DNA from 3 places in the Pseudomonas paeninsulae genome. Region 1 is predicted to be linked to each of the others. Evidence: predicted binding sites of a transcription regulator. Region 1 holds the regulator's gene; each other region holds the start of a gene.
What was found. The regulator sigma-54, encoded in region 1, starts transcription at its own class of promoters, with help from an activator protein. The targets are predictions, from matches to a motif close to ANTGGCATNNANNTTGCTNT.
Positions count from the first base shown of each region.

Region 1 (7,856 bases):
CGCCGCCAATGAGCGCATCGTGCTGATCGACCAGGCCAAGGTGATCCAGGAAGGCAATACCTTCGAGGGCGAGAAAATCATCTATGACACCCGCCGCCAGATCGTCAATGCCGGGCGTGCCACCGGCACCAACATCACTACGCCGCGCCCACGCATCGACATGGTGATCCAGCCGAAGAACCCACCAGCCGAACAGCAGGCACAGTAGCAATGGCCACTTTGACAGCCCAGCACCTGGCCAAGAGCTACAAAGGCCGCCAAGTCGTGCGCGACGTCAGCCTGAGCATCGACAGCGGGCAGATCGTTGGCCTGCTCGGCCCCAACGGCGCGGGCAAGACCACCTGTTTCTACATGGTCGTCGGCCTGGTGCAGGCCGATCAGGGCCGCATACTGATCGACGACCTCGACGTCAGCCACCTGCCGATGCACGGCCGCGCCCGCGCCGGTATCGGTTACTTGCCGCAAGAAGCCTCGATTTTTCGCAAGCTCAGCGTGGCCGACAACATCATGGCCATCCTCGAGACCCGCAAGGAGCTGGATCGGGCCAGTCGTCGCAAAGAATTGGAAAGCCTGCTGCAGGAATTCCATATCAGCCACATCCGCGACAACCTCGGCATGAGCCTGTCTGGTGGTGAACGCCGTCGCGTGGAAATCGCCCGCGCCCTGGCCAGCGCACCAAAATTCATCCTGCTCGACGAACCCTTCGCCGGAGTCGACCCGATCTCGGTCGGCGACATCAAGCAGATTATCCACCACCTCAAGGCCAAGGGAATCGGCGTACTGATCACCGACCACAATGTCCGCGAGACCCTGGATATCTGTGAAACAGCCTACATCGTCAGCGACGGCCAACTGATTGCCGAAGGCGATGCCGATGCTATTCTGGCCAACCAACTGGTCAAAGACGTTTACCTGGGGCACGAGTTCCGCCTGTAACAGCGGTTTTCCTCAACCGAACAGCAGCCAGAGCTAGGCAAACCACTGCAGATCAGGCATATAATTTGCTTCCTTGTGGCGCTACGGCGCCCTGTAGTGGATTGCGCACAGACGCCGGCAAATAAGGTCTGCAATGAAACCATCGCTAGTCCTGAGAATGGGCCAGCAGCTGACGATGACCCCGCAGCTGCAACAGGCTATTCGCCTACTCCAATTGTCTACCCTAGATCTGCAGCAAGAGATCCAGGAGGCCCTGGAGTCCAACCCGATGCTCGAGCGCGAAGAAGACGGTGACGACTTCGACAACGCGAACCCCTTGGCCGACGGCGCCGAAAACCCGGCGCCCGCCCCTCAGCAGGAAGAGTCCTACCAGGACAACAACCACCAGGAAACCCCACAGACCGTGGACAACCTGGAAGAGGGCGAATGGAACGAACGTATCCCCAACGAGCTGCCGGTCGACACCGCGTGGGAAGACGTCTATCAGACCAGCGCCAGCAGCCTGCCGAGCAACGACGATGACGAGTGGGACTTCACTACTCGCACTTCGGCTGGCGAAAGCCTGCAGAGTCACCTGCTCTGGCAGCTCAATCTGGCGCCGATGTCCGACAAGGATCGGCTGATCGGGGTCACCCTGATCGACTGCATCAACTATCAGGGGTACCTGGAAGAAAGCCTCGAGGAAGTCGTCGCAGCCTTCGACCCGGACCTGGACATCGAGCTCGACGAAGTGGAAGCCGTACTGCACCGCATCCAGCAGTTCGAGCCAGCCGGCATTGCCGCCCGCGACCTGCGCGAGTGCCTGCTCCTGCAACTGCGCCAGCTTCCAGCCAAGACACCCTGGCTGACCGAGACTCAACGCCTGGCCAACGACTACCTCGACCTGCTCGGCAGTCGTGACTACAGCCAGCTGATGCGCCGCATGAAGCTCAAGGAAGACGAGCTGCGCCAGGTCATCGAACTGATCCAGAGCCTCAATCCGCGCCCCGGCTCGCAGATCGAGTCGAGTGAGCCAGAATACGTGGTGCCTGACGTCATCGTGCGCAAGCACAACGAACGCTGGCTGGTAGAACTGAACCAGGAAGCCATGCCGCGCCTGCGGGTCAATGCGCAATACGCCGGTTTCGTCAAACGCGCCGACTCCAGCGCCGACAACACCTTCATGCGCAACCAGCTGCAGGAAGCGCGCTGGTTCATCAAGAGCCTGCAGAGTCGCAACGAAACCCTGATGAAGGTCGCCACCCAGATCGTCGAGCACCAGCGCGGCTTTCTCGACTACGGCGACGAGGCGATGAAGCCACTGGTCCTGCACGACATCGCCGAGGCGGTGGGCATGCATGAGTCGACCATTTCGCGGGTCACCACGCAAAAATTCATGCACACCCCACGTGGTATTTATGAGCTGAAATATTTCTTCTCCAGCCACGTCAGCACCTCCGAAGGCGGCGAATGCTCGTCGACGGCGATCCGCGCCATCATCAAAAAACTGGTCGCCGCGGAAAATGCAAAAAAGCCGTTGAGTGACAGCAAGATCGCTGGTTTACTGGAGGCACAGGGCATACAAGTAGCCCGCCGCACAGTCGCAAAATACCGTGAATCGCTTGGTATAGCGCCTTCTAGCGAGCGTAAGCGATTGATGTAAGGTGGCACTCGACGAAAGACCCACAAACAAGGCATACGTCATACCCGGCCTCGCTCTCGCGATAGCAGCCACACTGCCAAGACCCGAGCGACAGCGCCAGGTGTGACTTGCCAGCGTCTTTCACGCCAAAGTATTCCGGCGGCAGGCCCGGTAGCCTGCCTCTCATCCGCGGCAACAAGGAGAAACGGTATGCAAGTCAACATCAGTGGACATCAGCTGGATGTGACCGACGCCCTGCGCGACTATATCGACGAAAAACTCGGTCGATTGGAGCGCCACTTCGACAAGATCACCAACGTGCAAGTCACCATGGAGGTCGAGAAGCTCAAGCAGAAAATCGAAGCGACCCTGCATATCGCCGGCGGCGAAGTGGTCGCCAATGCCGAGCACGACGACATGTACGCAGCCATCGACCTACTGACCGACAAACTCGACCGCCAACTCATCAAGCACAAGGAAAAGCAGATCGACCGCCAGCAGGGCGCTATGGCCCGCTGAGATCGCCTCCCTCCTATGATCCGACTCGAAAATATCCTGACCCCCGGCCGTTCCCTGGTGAACGTGCCGGGAGGCAGTAAGAAACGCGTACTCGAACAGATAGCCAACCTGGTGGCACGCGAACTGCCCGACCTGGATGGCCAAGACATCTTCGAAAGCCTGATCGCCCGTGAAAAACTCGGCTCGACCGGTTTCGGTAATGGCATTGCCATTCCGCACTGTCGCCTGCCGGGCTGTAACGCACCGATCAGTGCGCTGTTGCGCCTGGATGCAGCGGTGGACTTCGACGCCATAGACGGCGCCCCGGTCGACCTGCTGTTCGTCCTGCTGGTACCGGAAGCGGCCACCGACGAACACTTGGAACTGCTGCGCCAGATTGCCAGCATGCTCGACCGCAGCGATGTGCGTGAGCGTTTGCGCCAAGCCCAGAGCAGCGACGCGCTGTATCAGGTCGTGGTGGACATACAAAGCCAACTCAACCGGGCCTGACCATGCGCTTGATCATCGTCAGCGGTCGCTCCGGCTCCGGCAAAAGCACCGCCCTCGACGTCCTTGAGGACAACGGCTTCTACTGCATCGATAACCTGCCGGCCGGCCTGCTCCCCGAACTGGCGGAGCGCACCCTGCAGGACACCGAACTGCTCCACCCACAAGTCGCCGTGTCGATCGACGCGCGCAACCTGCCCAGCCAGCTCAAGCGTTTCCCGGAAATCCTCGAAGAGGTCCGTGCGCGGCATATCAAGTGCGACGTGGTCTACCTGGATGCCGATGAGGAAACCCTGCTCAAGCGTTTTTCCGAGACCCGCAGGCGCCATCCGCTGACCAACGCGAACCGCTCGCTGGCCGAGGCCATTGCCGATGAAAGTCTGCTGCTCGGGCCAATCACCGACCTCGCCGACCTGCAAATCGACACCACCCATCTCAACCTCTACCAGTTGCGCGACAGCCTGAAGCTGCGCCTGCTCAATCAACCGGAGCCAGGCACGGCCTTTCTGGTCGAGTCGTTCGGCTTCAAGCGCGGCATGCCGGTGGATGCCGATCTGGTGTTCGATGTGCGCTGCCTGCCCAACCCCTACTGGAAGCCGGACCTGCGCGATTTTTCCGGGATCGACCAGCCGGTTGCCGATTATCTGGCGGCCCAGGCCGATGTCGAGGAAATGTTCCAGGACATCCTCGCCTACCTGAAGAAATGGCTGCCCCGCTTCGCCGCCAGCAACCGCGCCTATGTCACGGTGGCAATAGGTTGCACTGGCGGTCATCACCGCTCGGTATACCTGGCCAATCGCCTGGGCGAGGCCCTGAAACCCATTCTGAAAAACGTCCAGGTTCGCCACCGCGACCTTAGCTAAGGATCCTGCCGCGATGCCCACCTGCCAAGTCACCATCATCAACAAACTGGGCCTGCATGCACGCGCAGCCGCCAAGTTCGTCGGTGTCGCCGGGCGCTTCCCCTGCCAGGTCAGGGTCGGCCGCGCACCGGAGAGCCTGGTGGACGGCAAAAGCATCATGGCGGTAATGATGCTCGCGGCTGGCAAAGGCACGCCGATTCACCTGCACACCGAAGGTGAGCAGGACGATGACGCACTCAACTCCCTGGTCGAACTGATCAACAACTACTTCGACGAAGGCGAATAAGCGCGCAAGCGACAAGCAGTGTGCCCTCGTATTCACTCAGTTGACCTCCTGTTTTTCTTGCAGCTTTAGATTGCCAGGGACAGAGAACCTTGAGAAACAGCCAAACGAAAGGGCGCCAATGGGCGCCCTTTCGTTTTTTACTTTTAGCTTGCCGCTTAGGGCTGGCGTCAGCTACCCGCCACCGTCATCTTCTCGATCAACACCGAGCCGGTGCGGATATTACTGCGCAGCTCGAGATCGTTACCCACCGCGACTATCTGTTTGAACATGTCGCGCAGGTTGCCGGCGATGGTCACCTCCTGCACCGGGAACTGGATCTCGCCGTTCTCTACCCAAAAACCACCAGCCCCTCGCGAATAGTCGCCGGTGACCATGTTCAGGCCCTGGCCCATCAACTCGGTGACCAACAGGCCACGGCCCATGCGCTTGAGCAGCGCGTTCTGGTCTTCCGCGCCATGGCTGACGAACAGATTATGCACACCTCCAGAGTTGGCCGTACTCGGCATGCCCAGCTTGCGCCCCGAGTAGGTGCCCAGCACGTAGGAGACCAGCTCGCCGCCCGCGACAAAGGGCTTGGCATAGGTCGCCAGCCCATCGCCGTCGAAGGCCGCACTGCCCAGGGCACGCGGAATATGCGGACGCTCGTCGAGAGTCAGCCACTCGGGGAACAACTGCTGGCCCAGGGCACCTTCGAGAAAGGATGACTTACGGTACAGGTTGCCGCCGGAAATAGCCGCGAGGAAATGCCCAAACAGCCCCGTCGCCAGTTCGGCGGAAAACAGCACCGGCACTTCGCAGGTCGGTACCGGCCGCGCGCCCAGACGACTGACCGCACGCTGCGCGGCACGCTGACCAATCCCTGCGGCATCGGCCAGCAGCTCGCCCTGACGATTGACGTCATACCAGTAATCGCGCTGCATCTGCCCGCCATCTTCGGCGATCATCACACAGCTCAAGCTGTGCCGCGTGCTGGCATAGCCTGAGATGAAACCATGACTATTGCCATAGACCCTGCAGCCCTGATGGGTATTGAGGGTGGTGCCGTCGGCGTTCTTGATCCGCGGGTCCGCGGCAAAGGCTGCAGCTTCACAGCGCAGCGCCTGCTCGATGGCCTGCTCCGGACTGACCGCCCAGGCGTGATACAAATCCAGTTGCGGAAACTCGCGCGCCATCAGCTCGGCATCGGCCAAGCCTGCTGCCTCATCTTCCGACGCATGCTTGGCGATCGCCAGAGCCGCCGCCACGGTTTCCCGGATAGCGGCATCGCCACTTGCCGAGGTGCTGGCCGAGCCCTTGCGCTGGCCGACATACAGGGTGATACCGAAACCCTGGTCACGATTGAATTCGACCGTTTCGACTTCGCCCTGGCGAACCGACGTGGACAAGCCTTGTTCCACCGACACGGCCACCTCACAGCCACTGGCGCCCTGCTTCTTCGCCTCGGCGATAATCTGCTCGACCTGGGCCTGCAACTGCGGCACGGCTTCGGGGCCGACACTATCTACTGCACTCATAACCACTCCTAAGAATCTGTTCCGGATCTACTGCGAGCTTCGCGCGTGATGCTGCGGGCTGAACGCTTGCAGTTGGATACTTGCTATCATGGCGGCGTTTTCCATTGGACCCCCCCCATGCCTGAATATCTTGATGACTTCTCCGGCGAGAAGAGTAAAACCCAGGTCAAGCGCGAGCTGCACGCCTTGCAAGACCTGGGTCAACGCCTGACCACCCTGAAGCCCGACTTGCTCAACAAACTGCCGTTGACCGACGAAATGCGCCGCGCCCTCGAAGAGGCGCCCAAGCACACGGCCAATTCCGCGAAAAAGCGCCATATGCAGTTTATCGGCCGGCTGATGCGCGATCAGGACATCGAAGCGATTCTTACCCTGCTCGACCAGCTTGATGCCTCCACCCGTCAGTACAACGAACGCTTTCATGGCCTGGAGCGCTGGCGTGACCGTCTTATCAACGGTACCGACGACACCCTGGAAGCCTTTGTTGGCGACTATCCTGAAGCAGATCGGCAACACCTGCGGCAGTTGATTCGCCAGGCCCAGCACGAACTGGCGCAGAACAAAGCGCCAGCGACCTCGCGCAAAATCTTCAAGTACATCCGCGAACTGGACGAAGCCCAACGCGGATTGCGTTGATCCTGCCGTAAAGGTGGGTAACGCCCTCGGCTAACCCACGTCCTAGGAGCCTGTGCCGCCGACGGTAATCGCATCGATCTTCAGGGTCGGCTGGCCGACGCCGACCGGCACCGATTGACCGTCCTTGCCGCAGGTGCCGACGCCGCTGTCCAGGGCCAGGTCGTTGCCGACCATCGATACCCGGCTCATGGCCTCGGGGCCGTTGCCGATCAGGGTGGCGCCCTTGACCGGCGCGGTGATCTTGCCGTCTTCGATCAGGTAGGCCTCGCTGGTGGAGAAGACGAACTTGCCGCTGGTAATGTCGACCTGGCCGCCGCCGAGGTTGGCGCAGTAAATGCCTTTCTTCACCGAGCGGATGATTTCTTCCGGGTCGCTTTCCCCAGCCAGCATGTAGGTATTGGTCATCCGCGGCATCGGCAGGTGCGCGTAGGATTCGCGGCGACCGTTGCCGGTGCGTGCCAGCCCCATCAGGCGGGCGTTCAGCTTGTCCTGCATATAGCCCTTGAGCACGCCGTTCTCGATCAGCGTGGTGCACTGCGTCGGCGTGCCTTCGTCATCCACGCTGAGCGAGCCACGACGCCCGACCAGAGTGCCGTCGTCGACGATGGTGCACAGGCTGGAGGCGACCTTCTCGCCCATGCGCCCGCTGTAGGCGGAACTGCCCTTGCGATTGAAATCGCCTTCCAGGCCATGGCCGACCGCCTCGTGCAGCAGCACGCCGGACCAACCGGCGCCCATCACCACCGGCAGGGTGCCGGCTGGCGCGGGAATCGCTTCGAGATTGACCAGGGCCTGGCGCAGCGCTTCGCGGGCATAACCCATGGCGCGATCCTCGCTCATGAAGTAGCGGTAGTCGCTACGCCCACCACCACCATGGCTGCCACGCTCGCGGCGGCCGTTCTGCTCGACGATCACGCTGACATTGAAACGCACCAGCGGACGAATATCGACGCCCAGGCTGCCGTCCTGCGCCGCCACCAGAATGCGATCCCAGA
Region 1 covers NZ_CP141799.1:4,219,305-4,227,160, forward strand. Annotated here, with positions in the region: gene lptA (lipopolysaccharide transport periplasmic protein LptA) at 1-208, shown strand, start outside; gene lptB (LPS export ABC transporter ATP-binding protein) at 211-936, shown strand; gene VCJ09_RS19490 (RNA polymerase factor sigma-54) at 1,070-2,578, shown strand; gene hpf (ribosome hibernation-promoting factor, HPF/YfiA family) at 2,768-3,076, shown strand; gene ptsN (PTS IIA-like nitrogen regulatory protein PtsN) at 3,092-3,565, shown strand; gene rapZ (RNase adapter RapZ) at 3,568-4,425, shown strand; gene VCJ09_RS19510 (HPr family phosphocarrier protein) at 4,439-4,711, shown strand; gene pmbA (metalloprotease PmbA) at 4,879-6,225, opposite strand; gene yjgA (ribosome biogenesis factor YjgA) at 6,343-6,861, shown strand; gene tldD (metalloprotease TldD) at 6,904-7,856, opposite strand, start outside.

Region 2 (7,856 bases), 1.8 Mb from region 1:
GCCGCTCGGCAATGAAATGCTCGAGGCTCGACTCGGCCTCCTCCATGGTGGCGAACAGTTCTTTACGCACCAAACTCAGTGACGTGGCTCCAGAAACCATGCGCTAGTGCGCCTCCCGCGCCGGTAGAGAAGACAGTGGCATCGCTCGCATCAGTCGGCGAACTCCGGCTTCTGCTTGCTCATGTGTGCGGCCATGGCCACGCGCAAGTCAACCGATTGCAACATCGCGGCATTCCAGGTGGCGATGTACTCGAGGCCATCGTCAACCCGATGGTCGCGCATGTAGCGAAGCATTTCCTTGGTGCCGCGTACTGCGATCGGCGATTTCGCGGCGATTTCACGGGCAATGCCCATCACCCCGTCGAGCAAGGCGGGCATGTCAGCGAAAGTGCGATTGACCAGGCCGATGCTGCGCGCTTCTTCACCGTCGATGGTACGCCCGGTGAACGCCAGCTCACGCATCATGCCGTCGCCAATGATCCGCGGCAGGCGCTGCAAGGTGCCAACATCGGCGGCCATGCCAATATCGATTTCCTTGATCGAGAACTGCGCGTCGACCGTCGAGTAGCGCATGTCGCAGGCCGAGACCAGGTCGATGGCGCCGCCCAGACAATAACCCTGGATCGCCGCCAATACCGGCTTGCGACACTGGTCGACAGCATTGAACGAGGCTTGCAGCTCGAGGATTTTACGCCGCAGTTTTTCCGCGTTGCGGCCGACATCCGGGCCCATCTGGCTGCCGAGTTGGGCCAACATCATCAGGTCGATACCGGAGGAAAAATGCTTGCCGGCCCCCGACAGCACCACCACCCGCACCTCGTCCGTGGTGTCGATCCAGCGAAAGATCTCGATGATCTCCGTCCAGAAGTCGGCACTCATGGCGTTGATTTTTTCCGGGCGGTTGATCACCACGTGGGCGATCTTATCTGCCAACTCGACACTAAAGGCTTTGTAGTCGGACACGGCAGTCATCCTCAGCAACAAAAGGCGCGAACGCGCACAGAGACATTCTTGTGGTTACAACCGGGCAACTATAACAAGCACGGCATAAATGTCGATGCCGGCCTCTGTGACGCAGAACACGCCATTGGACTTAAGCAGCGTTTCGACTGTTGATGGTAACCACTTGATCTAGCGGAAATAGTCCGGCAAGGCCGCTGACGACTGACGCAGTCGCCCAGCCGCCCAGCCGTCAACGCGCCCTAGAGTTTGATGCAGTCCACCGTGTAGGCGTTGCCGTCCGGCCCTTCATTGCGTTGCAAGCCATGCACGTCGACGTCGAAGCCGGGGAAGCTACGGTCGAAGGTGCGGGCGAACTCCAGATAATCGATGATCGAGCGAGTCGCCGGGGTAAAGCGTTCGCCCGGCATGATCAGCGGAATACCCGGTGGATAGGGCACCAACATGACCGCGGCGATCCGTCCGTCGAGCTGATCGATAGGCACGGCTTCGACTTCGCCGCGTACCAGCTGGTTATAGGCATCGGCGGGTTTGAGCGCGACTTCCGGCAGCTCCGTGTACATCCGTTTCATCGCCTTGGCCGTGGCGTTTTCGCCGTAGCAACGGTGCAGCGCATCGCACAGGTCGCGCAGGCCCATACCGTGGTAGTGGGCGCCGCCCGCTTTGGCGATCGAGGGCAAGGCGACCGTTAACGCCAGGTTGACGTCATAACTGCGCTTGAACTCCAGCAACTCGGTGAGCAAGGTGCTCCACTTGCCCTTGGTAATGCCCATGGAGAACAGCACCAGGAAGGAATACAGGCCGGTTTTCTCGACCACCAGGCCGCGCTCCCAGAGGAATTTGCTGACCACCGCCGCCGGAATCCCGCACTCATCGAGCTTGCCGCCAGCGGTCAGGCCGGGGGTCACCAGGGTGACCTTGATCGGGTCGAGCAGCACGTAATCCTCGGCCACCTCGCCAAATCCATGCCACTCGGCTTGCGGCTGCAACAACCAGCTCTCGGTCGCCACCTCGTCGACGCCCTCGGCCTGGGGCGGCTGCCAGATGCTGAACCACCAATCGTCGGCGCTGAGATTCTGCCGCAGATTGGCCAGGGCACGGCGAAAGCTCAGCGCCTCGTCGAAGGTTTCCTGGATCAGCGAACGGCCCGCCGGGCCTTCCATCATCGCCGAGGCCACATCCAGCGAAGCGATGATGCCGTACTGCGGCGAGGTCGAGATATGCATCATGAAGGCTTCGTTGAAGCGGTCGCGATCGAGTTGACGCGCACCGCCATCCTGCACATGGATCATCGAGGCCTGACTGAACGCCGCCAACAGTTTGTGCGTGGAGTGAGTACTGAACACCAGCGGCGTATTGGCTGTGCGGGTCGTGCCCATGCCATAGCGCCCGGCATAGAACTCGTGGAACGCCGCATAGGCATACCAGGCCTCGTCGAAATGCAGCACCTCGACGCTGTCGCCCAGGGTCTGTTTGATCAGTTCGGCGTTGTAGCACAGGCCGTCGTAAGTCGAGTTGGTCACCACCACCAGCTTGACCATGGCCCCACTGCTGCTGGGCACGCGACCGCGTGCCAGCGGGCTGGCATCAATCTTCGCCTGGATCGACTCGCGACTGAACTCGGACAGTGGAATCGGCCCGATGATGCCCAATTCGTTGCGCTCCGGACACAGATACAGCGGAATTGCGCCGGTCATGATGATCGAATGGAGGATCGACTTGTGGCAATTGCGATCGACCAGTACCAGGTCGTCGCGCCCGACCATGCCGTGCCAGACGATCTTGTTGGCCGTCGAGGTGCCGTTGATCACGAAGTAGGTGTGATCGGCACCGAAGTTGCGTGCGGCGCGGGCCTCGGCCTCGGCCAAGGGGCCGGTGTGATCGAGCAGCGAACCCAGCTCCGGCACCGACACCGAGAGGTCGGAGCGCAGGGTGTTCTCGCCGAAGAACTGGTGGAACGCCTGGCCGACCGGACTCTTGCGGTAAGCCACGCCGCCGCCATGGCCGGGCGTGTGCCAGGAGTAGTTGGATTGCGCGGTGTGCTGCACCAGCGCCTTGAAGAATGGCGGCAGCAGGCAGTCCAGATAATTGCGTGCGGCGCGGGCAACCTGGCGGGCGAGGAACGGCACCGTGTCCTCGAACAGATAGAGGATACCGCGCAGCTGGTTGAGGTCGGCCATGGCTTCGGCCGGCGCGTTCTCGATAGTCACCTGCTCGCCAAGGGCGAAGATCGGCAACTGCGGCGCCCGTCGCCGGGCGATGCGGATCAACTCGACCATGTCCTGCAACAGGTGCTTGTTCTCCCCCGCGCCCTCGGCGGTCACCAGAATGCAGGCGAGGCCGTGATGGGTCGAAGCGACGATCCGCCCCTCGGCGGAGCTGGCGGTGGACAGGATGCTGAAACCGTCCTGCTCCAGTTCGTGGGCGATGGCACGCACCCGATCGCCGGCCACGGTGTCGGCCTTGATGTCGCGGTGCACGATCAGCACGGGAAACTTGAGGTCTTTATACATTGGGGTAATCCGGTGCTCACGGAGCGATTTGATAATTGCCGTCAGTAAACACCATGCAATGGCCTTTTAGGAAACCGCGCGACTCGGCGTCGGCAAGGCATCGCGCAGGCGAAGCACTAAAGAGCGCAGCGGTAGTTCGTCATTTAGCCGTGCCAATGATGGAGTAGCAGATCAAGTGGGCCGTTTCCTCAAATCCATGCTCACCCTCACTTGCCTCGCGACGCGCCGATGTAGATTCGACTAAACGCACTCGCAGCACGTCAAAACGTAGGATTTTTTCATCTTATCGATGGTTTATGAGTCTTATTGTCATACCAGGTGCTCTTTAGACTGAACCGGTCCGAAATAAACCCCTGGAGAAAATAACAATGAATGTCCTCCTGCTTGGCGCCGGCCACATCGGTTTCACCATCGCTCAACTGCTGCACAACACCGGCGACTACAAGGTGCTGGTGGCTGATCGCGAGGCCAGTTCGCTGAAGGCGATCAATGCCCTCGGCATCGCCACCCAGCTGCTCGATTCGGCCGATGCCGGCGCCCTCGAAGCACTGATGCACGGTTACGACGCGGTGCTCAATGCCCTGCCGTACCACATGGCCATTACCGTCGCCCAGGCGGCCAAGAACAGTGGCACCCACTACTTCGACCTGACCGAAGACGTCCACGCAACCAGGGCCATCATGGAGCTGGCCAAAGACGCCAAGACCGCCTTCATGCCGCAGTGCGGCCTGGCGCCTGGCTTCATCGGCATTGCCGCGCACTCCCTGGCCCGCGATTTCGACAGCGTGCGCGAGGTCAAGATGCGCGTCGGCGCCCTGCCGGAGTTCCCCACCAACGCCCTCAAGTACAACCTGACCTGGAGCGTCGACGGCCTGGTCAACGAGTACTGCCACCCTTGCGAAGCGATCCGCAACGGCAAACTGCAGATGGTCCAGCCCCTGGAAGGCCTGGAACACTTCTCCCTGGACGGCGTCGAGTACGAGGCGTTCAACACCTCCGGCGGTCTGGGCACCCTGTGTGAAACCCTGCAAGGCAAGGTCGAAGTACTGGACTACAAGACCGTGCGTTACCCGGGTCACCGCGACCTGATGAAGTTTCTCCTGGAAGACCTGCGCCTGGCCGGCCATCAGGAAAAGCTCAAGGACATCCTGCGCGGCGCCGTGCCGAGCACCATGCAGGACGTGGTGCTGGTGTTCGTCACCGTCAATGGCATGCAGGACGGCAAGCTGGTGCAGCAGGTGTTCAGCCGCAAGATCTTCGCCGCCGTGCAGAACGGCCGCCTGACCAGCGCGATCCAGATCACCACCGCCGCCGGCATCTGCGCCGCGCTGGACCTGTTCCGCGAGAAGCGCCTGCCGCAAGCGGGCTTCATCAGCCAGGAGCAGGTGTCGCTGGAAGACTTCCTCGCCAACCGCTTCGGTCTGGCCTACGAAGAACACAGCGACCAGACCCAGAAAGCCGCCTGAGTTGGCCCGGTGCGCGGCGGCCCGGCTGCTGCACCCCCCTGACACGCTTACCGCTGAACAACGCGCTGGGATTGCTCGACATCCCAGCCGTTGCAAGATCCGGCCCGCAGGCACCACGCCGCCGGGCCTGCTGCGGCTCGCTCAGACTGCGAGTTGAGTCATTTACGGAATGATGTGGTTAGTTGTTTTCGTTCGACGGATGCTCGCGCAAGCGCCCACCATTGAAGCTTGAAGCTGCCCAGGCGCGCGACTGCAATGCTTGCATTCGCTGACCTGCATCTGGTCAGCCTGACGCAATACTGAACGCCTGCGACGCATAGCGGGCAGCAGTGATCGGCGTGACCCGGCAGTATCCGCTACGCGAAAAAAGAATAATAAGAGGTGCTTCAATGACTGGCTCCCCAGCTGCACTGGAAATCCGCGACCTGCACAAAAGCTACGGCGACCATGAGGTGCTCAAGGGCATTTCCCTGACCGCCCGCGACGGCGACGTCATCTCCATTCTCGGCTCTTCCGGCTCGGGCAAGTCGACCTTCCTGCGCTGCATCAACCTGCTTGAATCGCCCCACCGCGGCCAGATCCTGGTCAACGGCGAAGAGTTGCGCCTGAAGAAAAGCCACGGCGGCGCCCTGGTCGCGGCCAGCAACCAGCAGATCAACCGGCTACGCAGCGAAATCGGCTTCGTCTTCCAGAGCTTTAACCTGTGGCCGCACATGAGCGTACTCGACAACATCACCGAGGCGCCGCGCCGGGTGCTCGGCCTGAGCCGGGCCGAGGCCACCGAACGGGCCGAGGCGCTGCTGGCCAAGGTCGGCATCGCCGACAAGCGCCACGTCTACCCTAATCAGCTGTCCGGCGGCCAGCAGCAGCGCGCGGCGATTGCCCGGACCCTGTGCATGGAGCCCAAGGTCATCCTGTTCGACGAGCCGACCTCGGCCCTCGACCCGGAAATGGTTCAGGAAGTCCTCAGCGTGATCCGCGCCCTGGCCGATGAAGGCCGCACCATGCTGCTGGTCACCCATGAGATGAACTTCGCCCGCCAAGTGTCGAGCGAAGTGGTGTTTCTCCACCAGGGGCTGGTGGAGGAACAAGGCACGCCGGCGCAGGTGTTCGATAACCCGCAGTCGGCACGTTGCAGGCAGTTCATGTCCAGCAATCATTAACGGAGCGTCATCGCATGCATAAATACAAGAAAATCTTGCTGACCACCGCCGCTACCCTGGCTTTCGCCAGCAGCGTAGTTGCCGCCGACAAACTGAAGATCGGTACCGAAGGCGCCTACCCGCCCTTCAACCTGATCGCCGCCGGCGGTCAGGTGGTCGGTTTCGACGTGGAAATCGCCCAGGCCCTCTGCGCCAAAATGGAAGCTGAGTGCGAAGTGGTCACCTCCGACTGGGACGGCATCATCCCGGCGCTGAACGCCAGGAAATTCGACGCCATCGTCGCCTCCATGTCGATCACCGAGGAGCGCCAGCAGGCGGTCGATTTCACCGCCCCCTACTACACCAACAAACTGCAGTTCATCGCGCCCAAAGGCGCCGAATTCAAGACCGACAAAATCAGCCTGAAGGGCAAGGTGATCGGCGCCCAGCGCGCCACCATCGCCGGTACCTGGCTGGAAGACAACCTCGGCGAGGTGGTCGATATCAAGCTCTACGACACCCAGGAAAACGCCTACCTCGATCTGACCTCGGGCCGCCTCGATGGCGTGCTGGCCGACACCTTCGTCAACTGGGAATGGCTCAAGAGCGACGCCGGCACGGGCTTCGAGTTCAAGGGCGAGCCGGTGTTCGACAACGACAAGATCGGCATCGCCGTGCGCAAGGGCGATCCGCTACGTAGCCGGCTGAATGCCGCACTGGCGGAAATCGTCGCCGACGGCACCTATCAGCAGATCAACACCAAGTACTTCCCCTTCAGCATCTACTGACCGGCCTGACAGGCACGGCGCCTGTCGCGCCATGCCTGTCCCTGTGGTGGTACGAATTATGACTCTCGATCTCTACGGCTTCGGCCCGGCGCTACTGGCCGGTGCCCTGATGACCATCAAGCTGGCGCTGTCGGCGCTCTCATTGGGTCTGGTGCTTGGCCTGCTCGGCGCCCTGGCCAAGACCTCGCCCTACCAATCACTGCAATGGCTCGGCGGCTGCTATTCGACCCTGGTGCGCGGGGTGCCCGAGCTGCTCTGGGTGCTGCTGATCTATTTCGGCACGGTCAGCCTGCTGCGCAGCTTGGCCGACCTGCTCGGCCTCGCCAGCCTGGAACTCAGCGCCTTTGCCGCCGGCACCATCGCCCTCGGCCTGTGCTTCGGCGCCTACGCCACCGAGGTGTTTCGCGGCGCCATCCTGGCCATCCCCAAGGGCCATCGTGAGGCCGGCCAGGCCCTCGGCCTGTCCAAGCCGCGAATTCTCTGGCGCCTGATCCTGCCGCAGATGTGGCGCATCGCCCTGCCGGGCCTGGGCAACCTGTTCATGATCCTGATGAAGGACACCGCCCTGATCTCGGTGATCGGACTGGAGGAAATCATGCGCCGCTCGCAGATCGCGGTGACCTCGAGCAAGGAGCCCTTCACCTTCTTCCTGGTGGCCGCCTTCATCTACCTGAGCCTCACCATCTTCGCCATGATCGGCCTGCACCTGCTCGAGAAGCGTGCCGGCCGCGGCTTTATCAGGAGCGCCGCATGAACTGGGAATTGATTATCAAGTGGCTGCCGAAGATCGCCGAAGGCGCCATGCTGACCCTGGAACTGGTGGCCATCGCGGTGATCGCCGGGCTGATCCTGGCGATCCCCCTGGGCATCGCCCGGGCATCGCGGCACTGGTGGCTGCGCGCCCTGCCCTATGGCTATATCTTCTTCTTCCGCGGCACGCCGCTGCTGGTGCAACTGTTCCTGGTCTACTACGGCCTGGCCCAGTTC
Region 2 covers NZ_CP141799.1:2,399,139-2,406,994, reverse strand. Annotated here, with positions in the region: gene VCJ09_RS11160 (ferrous iron transporter B) at 1-100, opposite strand, end outside; gene VCJ09_RS11155 (crotonase/enoyl-CoA hydratase family protein) at 151-963, opposite strand; gene VCJ09_RS11150 (Orn/Lys/Arg family decarboxylase) at 1,203-3,473, opposite strand; gene VCJ09_RS11145 (saccharopine dehydrogenase family protein) at 3,842-4,939, shown strand; gene VCJ09_RS11140 (ABC transporter ATP-binding protein) at 5,329-6,102, shown strand; gene VCJ09_RS11135 (ABC transporter substrate-binding protein) at 6,117-6,869, shown strand; gene VCJ09_RS11130 (ABC transporter permease) at 6,928-7,623, shown strand; gene VCJ09_RS11125 (ABC transporter permease) at 7,620-7,856, shown strand, end outside.
Region 2: the regulator sigma-54 is predicted to act here: its motif matches at 3,779-3,798, upstream of VCJ09_RS11145 (saccharopine dehydrogenase family protein).

Region 3 (7,856 bases), 2.5 Mb from region 1:
CTGTTTAGCCTTGGCTTTGGCCCGCTGGGCGCGTTTTTGCTGTTTATCTGGGGAGGCCATGGAGGCGAGTTCCTTGTGCGGTGCAGCCATATTCATGGCCCGGGATAATCGGGCGCATATTGTATTCAGTCTTGGCTGGGTTCGGGCCAGGGGAACGGCCAAAAGGGGACATATTTATTTTCCCTGCTCTAAACGTCCACTTTCGGCCAAGTGAGTCTCCCCTGGTTTCCTCGGAACAGCTGGCGAGCTGTTTTTGGCCGTTTCTAGCCACACAGCACCTCAAACATCGCGAAACAGGTCATGGGCATCGAGCAGCCGGTAGGCGATCTCCGGGTGTTTCTCCAGGCCGCGGCGGATGGCGGTTGGCAGTGACTGGCGGGTTTTGCGGCAGAGCCCCGGTAGTTGCTCGATATCAATGGCGATGCCGCGCATGCTGCGTACTTCGTTGAAGCCCGGGGCGACGGCCAGGCGGATGCCGAGTTGCTCGTACATGCGCTGTTGCAGCTTTTCCAGGTCGTTCAGGCTCTCAATGTTTTCCAGGCGCTCGAGCAGGCGTTTTTCCTCCTGGCGGGTCAGGCGCAGGATGCGCAGGTCGCTGCCGGTTGTTGCCAGCAACTGTTCGCGCCCGCAGTCGCAGGCGCCGGGTGGGCAGGGTGGGCGGATCTGGGGAGAGGGCGTCATGGGCTCCAAGCATAGCGAGCCGAGCTCGATTTTGCCCATCTGCTTTGTGACGACAGATCTGCGGGCCGGCCAGCCAACCTGCGGCCCGTAGGGTGTACTCGCCGCAGGCAGTGCACCGATGATTCTGTGGCGCGGCATAAAAGCTGGCGGGTTGTAGCTACGCTCCGAAGCCGCCCTACCTCCGAACGGAACGCCGCCCGAACCGCCCTACGATCTGAGCTGCACGCTGCTGCGAACGTCTGGAGGCGGTCTTGCGATGGTGCTTGATATTTTCACGCCGTCTGCCAGGCGAAAGTGCTGTTTGTACAGCGGCGAGGCGATCACCAGGTCGCCCTTGAGCTGGCCGACGATGCCGCGGCCGATGACGTTGGCGCCCGATTGCGGGTCGCGGTTGTCGATGGCGTAGAGCTTTTCACCGGCGGCGGTGTGCGGCAGGTGTAACAGGGCGACCTGGACGCCGTCGTGCCAGGCGACCACGACGGAGTTGGCGACCAGATCCTCACGGCTGCACAGTGCGCGCCAGGCGGCGGGGCTTTGAGCGGCTTTACGGAAATCGGCAGATAGAACATTTGTGCTTGCATTCAACCCAGCGTGCTTGCGATTCCATCGCCGCCTGCCCAGATTATCTGGAACTGACCGACTCAGATTGGCAGTCCGGGCGATATTCCTCGACGGGGCTGTAACTGATCAAACATGGTTTAGAAATTGAAGGTGCGTCACCGAGAGAATCATTGGCCGAACAGTAGCTCGGTGTATTTTCTGGACACGGCCCCGCTGCGCTCGCCGTTGGCGCCGTAGTAGCGATCTTCGCGGCACAGTCGCTCTTTCACGTCGCAGAAAATACGGTTGGCGAAGGTGAACTCGGTCAGGTCGAAATCGCCCTGTGAAAACAGCTTGGTCGCGGCCTTCTTGCTGAGATACTTTTCGGTGAGCTTTCGAGAAACCCCCTTGTCGTTGACACACAAATAGCGGTCGCAGAGCACGCCGGGCTCGGGTGACCGAAGTGGGGCACGCTGCCCGGCATGGGTGGGGATCGCGGATACGGCAAGCAGAAGAGTCAGAAAAAACGAAAAGCACGGTTTGTTCATAGTCTTCACTTTAGTGACAGGTTTGCGGAGCATCCGCTGGATGAGGTTGACTGTAGCGACTTGCATTTGCAACCGGCCGTGCTTGCATTCGACGGCGCCGACTTGCATGTCATCTTCGGCTGCTCACATTATCGGCAACTGACGGGACTCAGATCGCACCTCGCCCGCCAGCATCCTCCCGCCCTTCAACCCGGTTGTCTGGTCCTTCGATAAACGCGCATCAGCGCCTTCATAACAAATCCTGCGAGCGCGGCACAGAAAGCGAACGTAACGATCGCACCGGCAAACCCGAACTCGGGTGGTATTTCCCCGACAACGCGGCCCGCTTCGTCAAAATGCTCGGGCGGGAAGACGGCAAAATAGATCAGGCCAGCTACGCCTGTCCACATCAGAACGCTACAGGCAACCCAGTACATCCGGGCCCAGCGGTGGTTCCTAGGGGAAAACGCCTGCCATGTCGCAGCAGTGAGGCACGCCAGAAAAAAGCTCAGAACTACGCCAATAGTCAGCAGCTCGAGTGATGTCCAGGCGTTCGGATTGACTGCATCGATCATCGGTACTATTGCCATTCTGGATCCGTCCAATAAACGATGGTTTGTTGGACGCTGACCGGCTGGGACCGGGATATCGCGGGGAGCCACATAAAAGGAATCCAGTATCAGCTTCCATCTTTCAATGCCCGACCATACAGGGTTTTCATCGGACTGAATCGTCCCTACTTTCGTGGTCACATCGAATGACTGCCTTTGGCCGGTTTCCAGCCACACAACACCTCAAACATCGCGAAACAGGTCATGGGCATCGAGCAGCCGGTAGGCGATCTCCGGGTGTTTCTCCAGGCCGCGGCGGATGCCGAGTTGCTCGTGCATGCGCTGTTGCAGCTTTCCCCGGTCGTTCAGGCTCTCAATGTTTTCCAGGCGCTCGAGCAGGCGTTTTTCCTCCTGGCAGGTCAGGCGCAGGATGCGCAGGCCAGCCACCCAGCGGTTCGTAGGGTGTACTCGCCGCAGGCAGTGCACCATTGGTTGCTCGGCGCGGCATAGACGCTGGCGGGTTGTCGCTGCGCTCCGAAGCCGTACCTCCGAACGGACCGCCCTACCGCCGAGCTGGAGGCGATCTCGTGATGGCGCTGGATATGTTCACGCCGTCTGCGGGCTTGTCGCGGTTGGCTTTTGTGCTGTTGTCCGGCGGTTGGATAGGTGCGCCAGCCGGCTCAAGGGGCGAGCCGACTGCAGCCTGAGGGGCTCAAGCAAGCAGGCCGATTTCCACCGCATCGCCGTTCAGGCGAACCGGCCAGACGCGCAGGCTTTGCTCGGGGTATTCCAGGCAGCTGCCGTCTGCCAGGCGAAAGTGCTGTTTGTACAGCGGCGAGGCGATCACCAGGTCGCCCTTGAGCTGGCCGACGATGCCGCGGCCGATGACGTTGGCGCCCGATTGCGGGTCGCGGTTGTCGATCGCGTAGAGCTTTTCACCCTCGGCGGTGTGCGGCAGGTGGAACAGGGCGACCTGGGCGCCGTCGTGCCAGGCGACCACGCCGGAGTTGGCGACCAGATCCTCACGGCTGCACAGCGCGCGCCACGCGGCGGGGCTTGGCGCGGCTTGGCGGAATTCGGCACGTACGACATTCGATTGGCGCATCAGAGCAGCTCCTCGGTAACGGGGATCAGGTGGAGTTCAGAGGCATGCACCGGGCGGCGCTGGCCACGTTCTTTGACGAAGTGGATGTCCGGGTCGCCGCGTTCGTCGTTGACGAAGGTGCGGAAGCGCTTGAGCTTCTCCGGATCTTTCAGGGCGTTGGCCCACTCGCATTCATAGCGGTCGATGACCAGTTGCATCTGCGCTTCCAGCTCGGCGCCGAGGCCCAGGCTGTCGTCGATGATCACCTCCTTGAGGAAGTCCAGGCCGCCGTCCAGGCTCTCGCGCCAGACCGAGGTGCGTTGCAGCCTGTCGGCGGTGCGGATGTAGAACATCAGGAAGCGGTCGATGGTGCGGATCAGGCTGGCGTCGTCGAGGTCGGTGGCGAACAGCTCGGCATGCCGTGGGCGCATGCCGCCGTTGCCGGCCACGTAGAGGTTCCAGCCGTTCTCGGTGGCGATCACGCCGATGTCCTTGCTCTGCGCCTCGGCGCATTCGCGGGTGCAGCCGGAGACGCCGAACTTGATCTTGTGCGGCGAGCGCAGGCCCTTGTAGCGGTCTTCCAGGCGCAGGGCCATGCCGACGCTGTCCTGCACGCCGTAGCGGCACCAGGTGCTGCCGACGCAGGATTTCACCGTGCGCAGCGACTTGCCGTAGGCGTGGCCGGTCTCGAAGCCGGCTGCGATCAGCTCGCCCCAGATATCGGGCAACTGGTGCAACTGGGCGCCGAACAGATCGATGCGCTGGCCGCCGGTGATCTTGGTGTAGAGGTCGTATTTCTTCGCCACGGCGCCGAGGGCAATCAGCTTGTCCGGGGTGATCTCGCCGCCAGCGATGCGCGGCACCACCGAGTAGGTGCCGTTCTTCTGCATGTTGGCCATGAAGGTGTCGTTGGTGTCCTGCAGCGGCAGCAACGACGAGTCGGTGATCGGCTGGTTCCAGCACGAGGCGAGGATCGAGCCCACCGCCGGCTTGCAGATGTCGCAGCCGGTATGGCCGCGGCCGTGCTTGGCCAGCAGCTCCTCGAAACTGATGACGCCCTCGACCCGGACGATGGCGTAAAGCTCCTGGCGGGTGTGGCCGAAGTGCTCGCAGATGCTCTTGTCGACGGCGACGCCACGGGCGGTCAGCTCGTTGTCGAACACCAGTTTGAGCAGCGCGCTGCAACCGCCGCAGCCAGTGGCCGCCTTGGTCTGCGCCTTGAGTTCGCCGAGGTCGGTGACGCCGGCCTCGACCTTGCAGCACACCGCGCCCTTGCTGACGTTGTGGCAGGAGCAGATGGTCGCGCTGTCCGGCAAGGCGTCGGGCCCCAGGGTCGGCGCACCCTCGGACTGCGGCAGGATCAGGCCGGACGGATCTTTCGGCAGGGCGATGCCGTTCTGCGCGTATTGCAGCAGGGTGTCGTAGTAGCTGTTGTCGCCGACCAGCACCGCGCCGAGCACCTGCTTGCCATCGGCGGAAACCACCAGACGCCGGTAGCTGGCGCTGGCCTCGTCGATAAAGCGGTAGCTCTTGGCGCCGGGCGTGGCGGCGTGGGCATCGCCGATCGAGCCGACGTCGACGCCGAGCAGCTTGAGCTTGGTCGACATGTCGGCGCCGGTGAAGGGCTGGTAGTCGCCGCCCGCCAACTGGCTGGCCACGTTGCGCGCCATGCTGTAGCCCGGCGCGACCAGGCCGAAGATGCTGCCGTTCCAGGAGGCGCATTCGCCGATGGCGAAGATGTCCGGGTCGTTGCTGCGGCACTCGTTGTCGACCACCAGGCCGCCGCGCGCTGCGATCTCCAGCCCGGCGCTACGGCCGAGGGCGTCTTGCGGGCGGATGCCGGCGGAGAACACGATCAGGTCGGCTTCGAGGAATTCACCGTCATTGAAGTTCATCCGGTAGGCGTATTCCTCGCCGGGGACGATCTCCTGGGTGGCGCGCGACAGGTGCACGCCGACGCCAAGGGCCTCGATGCGCGCCTTGAGCGCGGCGCCGCCTTCGGCGTCCAATTGCACCGGCATCAGGCGTGGCGCGAATTCGACTACGTGGGCTTCCAGACCCAGGGATTTCAGGGCGTTGGCCGCTTCCAGGCCGAGCAGGCCGCCGCCGACCACCACGCCACGGCGGGCATTGGTGGCTGCCGCGCGGATCGCGTCGAGGTCGTCCAGCGTCCGATAGACCAGGCGCGAGTTGCCTTCGGCGCCGGGAATCGGCGGCACGAAGGGGTAGGAACCGGTGGCCAGCACCACGCGGTCGTAGGCCTGGCGTCCGGTACTGGTCAGCACTTGCTTGCGCTCGCGGTCGATTGCCAGCACCGGCACGCCGAGGTGCAATTGCACGCCGTGCTGGGCATACAGATTGGGCTCGCCGAGGGCCAGGGACTCGGCATCGCGACCGCCGAAATACTCGGAAAGGTGCACACGGTCGTAGGCGCGCTGGCGCTCTTCACCGAACACATGCACGTCATACCGGGCGAGGGCGCCCTGTTCGATCAGTTGCTCGACGCAATGATGACCGACCATGCCGTTGCCGATGACGATCAAGGTTTCGCGCTTGATCGGAGTGACGAGAGAGTTCATAGCCGTTCCTCAGTCAGAGCCGTTGCCAGGGGCACGGCCAGCAAAAAAAAACGCCTGGAGCTGTCTGCCAGCTCCAGGCGTCTTTGCCTGGTATTCATGGGGTGTGTGGGGTGAAGTGCCCGGACCGCGCTGTCCGTTTCACCCATCCTGTGCCTGTGTAGGCCGATGGTCGGCGGTGACCATGTGGGATGTCCTGCCGGAGGTTTTGGCAGGGGTTGCTAGAGCATTAGCAGGTTTCGTGCCGACATCCGGCCTGGGTCGTAGAAGCCGGCAACGCGTAACTGGCGGATTGGCAAAGCAGAGACAGCGCGGGCCTTGGCGGGCGATGGCGAGGTGATCCCGCTGGCGTCCTTCAGCTTCCTCGTGGTCATCGCCCAGGCGCAGGGCGGTGAACCATAAGAGTGCGAGCGGGCGGGTAGATCCCTTTTTTGGGGCGTTTCAGGCGGGCGGTCTGGCGGTTCGGTCGCGCATGGCCGGGTCTGACCGGGTCTGACCGGGCCTCGCACGATGCTCCAGGCGGCTGCACAGGCTGCATTTACCGGGGGGATGACCCCTTACCAAATAGGCGATCATGGTGTATTTGCAATTACTGGAGGTCGCTTGTTGGTCGGATCGATCTCGGTGCACGTTTTTACACAGGCTGGACCCGGACCAGCCGGTCGCGATAGGCAACAATCGGCCAGAAGCAGACTTCAGCAACGATCAATGTCGTGGTCTGTTCCTTATTGTCCAAGTGTGTGAGCTGGCACGCACCACGTTGGAAACCGATCCACTGAAGGCTGTGGCCGGCGGCATATACCGACGACTCGATCTCACTGGGCTAGGACGATGCACCTGGCAGCCGAGGTCGGCTGCCAGGTGCATGAGATGTATGGCACCAGCAAGATCGAGGGCGTCGACGAGGTTTTCGAGTCCGGCGCCTCGGTTGTCTTCACTCCAGGCCGAAAACCGCATACACCCTACTAGGGCTGCGCCACTTCTACTCTGTTACGTCCAGCTGACTTGCCCTCGTAGAGCGCGTGATCGGCCCGCGCAATAGCGTTGCTGAGTAACTCTTCAGTACGGTACTGCGCGATGCCGATGGACAGAGTCACGCTGATTTTATTGCAGCCACTGTCAATGACCAACGCCTGGATCGCCTTGCGTATGCGCTCTGCGCTTGCAGCAGCCTGATCAAGATCGGTTTCCGGCAATACCGCAAGAAATTCTTCGCCGCCCCAGCGGCCGATAAAATCCTGTTCACGCATTGTTCTTTTGAGTGAGTTGCTCACAGCATCGAGCACCCGGTCACCAATATCGTGTCCGTACTGATCATTGATCTGTTTGAAGTGATCTATATCCATCAACATTAAGATGAGGTTACTGGGAAGCCTATGGTGTCGCGCCAGCTCTTTCTCGGTCAGCGCAATCATGTGCCGGCGATTGAACAGGCCGGTCAACGAGTCTGTCGTTGCCATCCGCTCCAGACTATTGTGCGCGCGGGTTACCGTGATCACATAGAACAGCGCAAGATAGCTGAACATGCTGAACACCACAGTCAAGTTGAAAACATGCACACCCAACAGGGCATTTGAGGAAATGGGTTGCAGAGGTTCGATGTACCACATGAGTACATCCAGCCCAACATAGTAGGCCCACAGGCACGCGGCGAGGATCCAGGCGTTGCGGGCGCGCATGGTAACGAACAGGGCCGGAATGAACATTAGCAAAAAGTAGTGAAAGCCACTTTCCCAGCCAACCAATATTGTGCCAAGCCCTGCATGCACAAGCACTTCTGTGCGGATCAGCAGGATCGCGATCCGATTACGTCGCTGTTTGAGTGCGCGATAGGCGCAGACATACATGGCCACGCTGATCACGTTAACCCAGGCCAGAATGGGTGAGCCAAGAATGA
Region 3 covers NZ_CP141799.1:1,387,251-1,395,106, forward strand. Annotated here, with positions in the region: gene VCJ09_RS06300 (hypothetical protein) at 1-60, opposite strand, end outside; gene VCJ09_RS06305 (hypothetical protein) at 280-681, opposite strand; gene VCJ09_RS06310 (nitrite reductase (NAD(P)H) small subunit) at 889-1,266, opposite strand; gene VCJ09_RS06315 (YcgJ family protein) at 1,410-1,877, opposite strand; gene VCJ09_RS06320 (hypothetical protein) at 1,955-2,536, opposite strand; partial or broken gene VCJ09_RS06325 (hypothetical protein) at 2,543-2,743, opposite strand; gene nirD (nitrite reductase small subunit NirD) at 3,012-3,404, opposite strand; gene nirB (nitrite reductase large subunit NirB) at 3,404-5,962, opposite strand; gene VCJ09_RS06340 (hypothetical protein) at 6,791-6,928, shown strand; gene VCJ09_RS06345 (GGDEF domain-containing protein) at 6,925-7,856, opposite strand, start outside.
Region 3: the regulator sigma-54 is predicted to act here: its motif matches at 6,189-6,208, upstream of nirB (nitrite reductase large subunit NirB).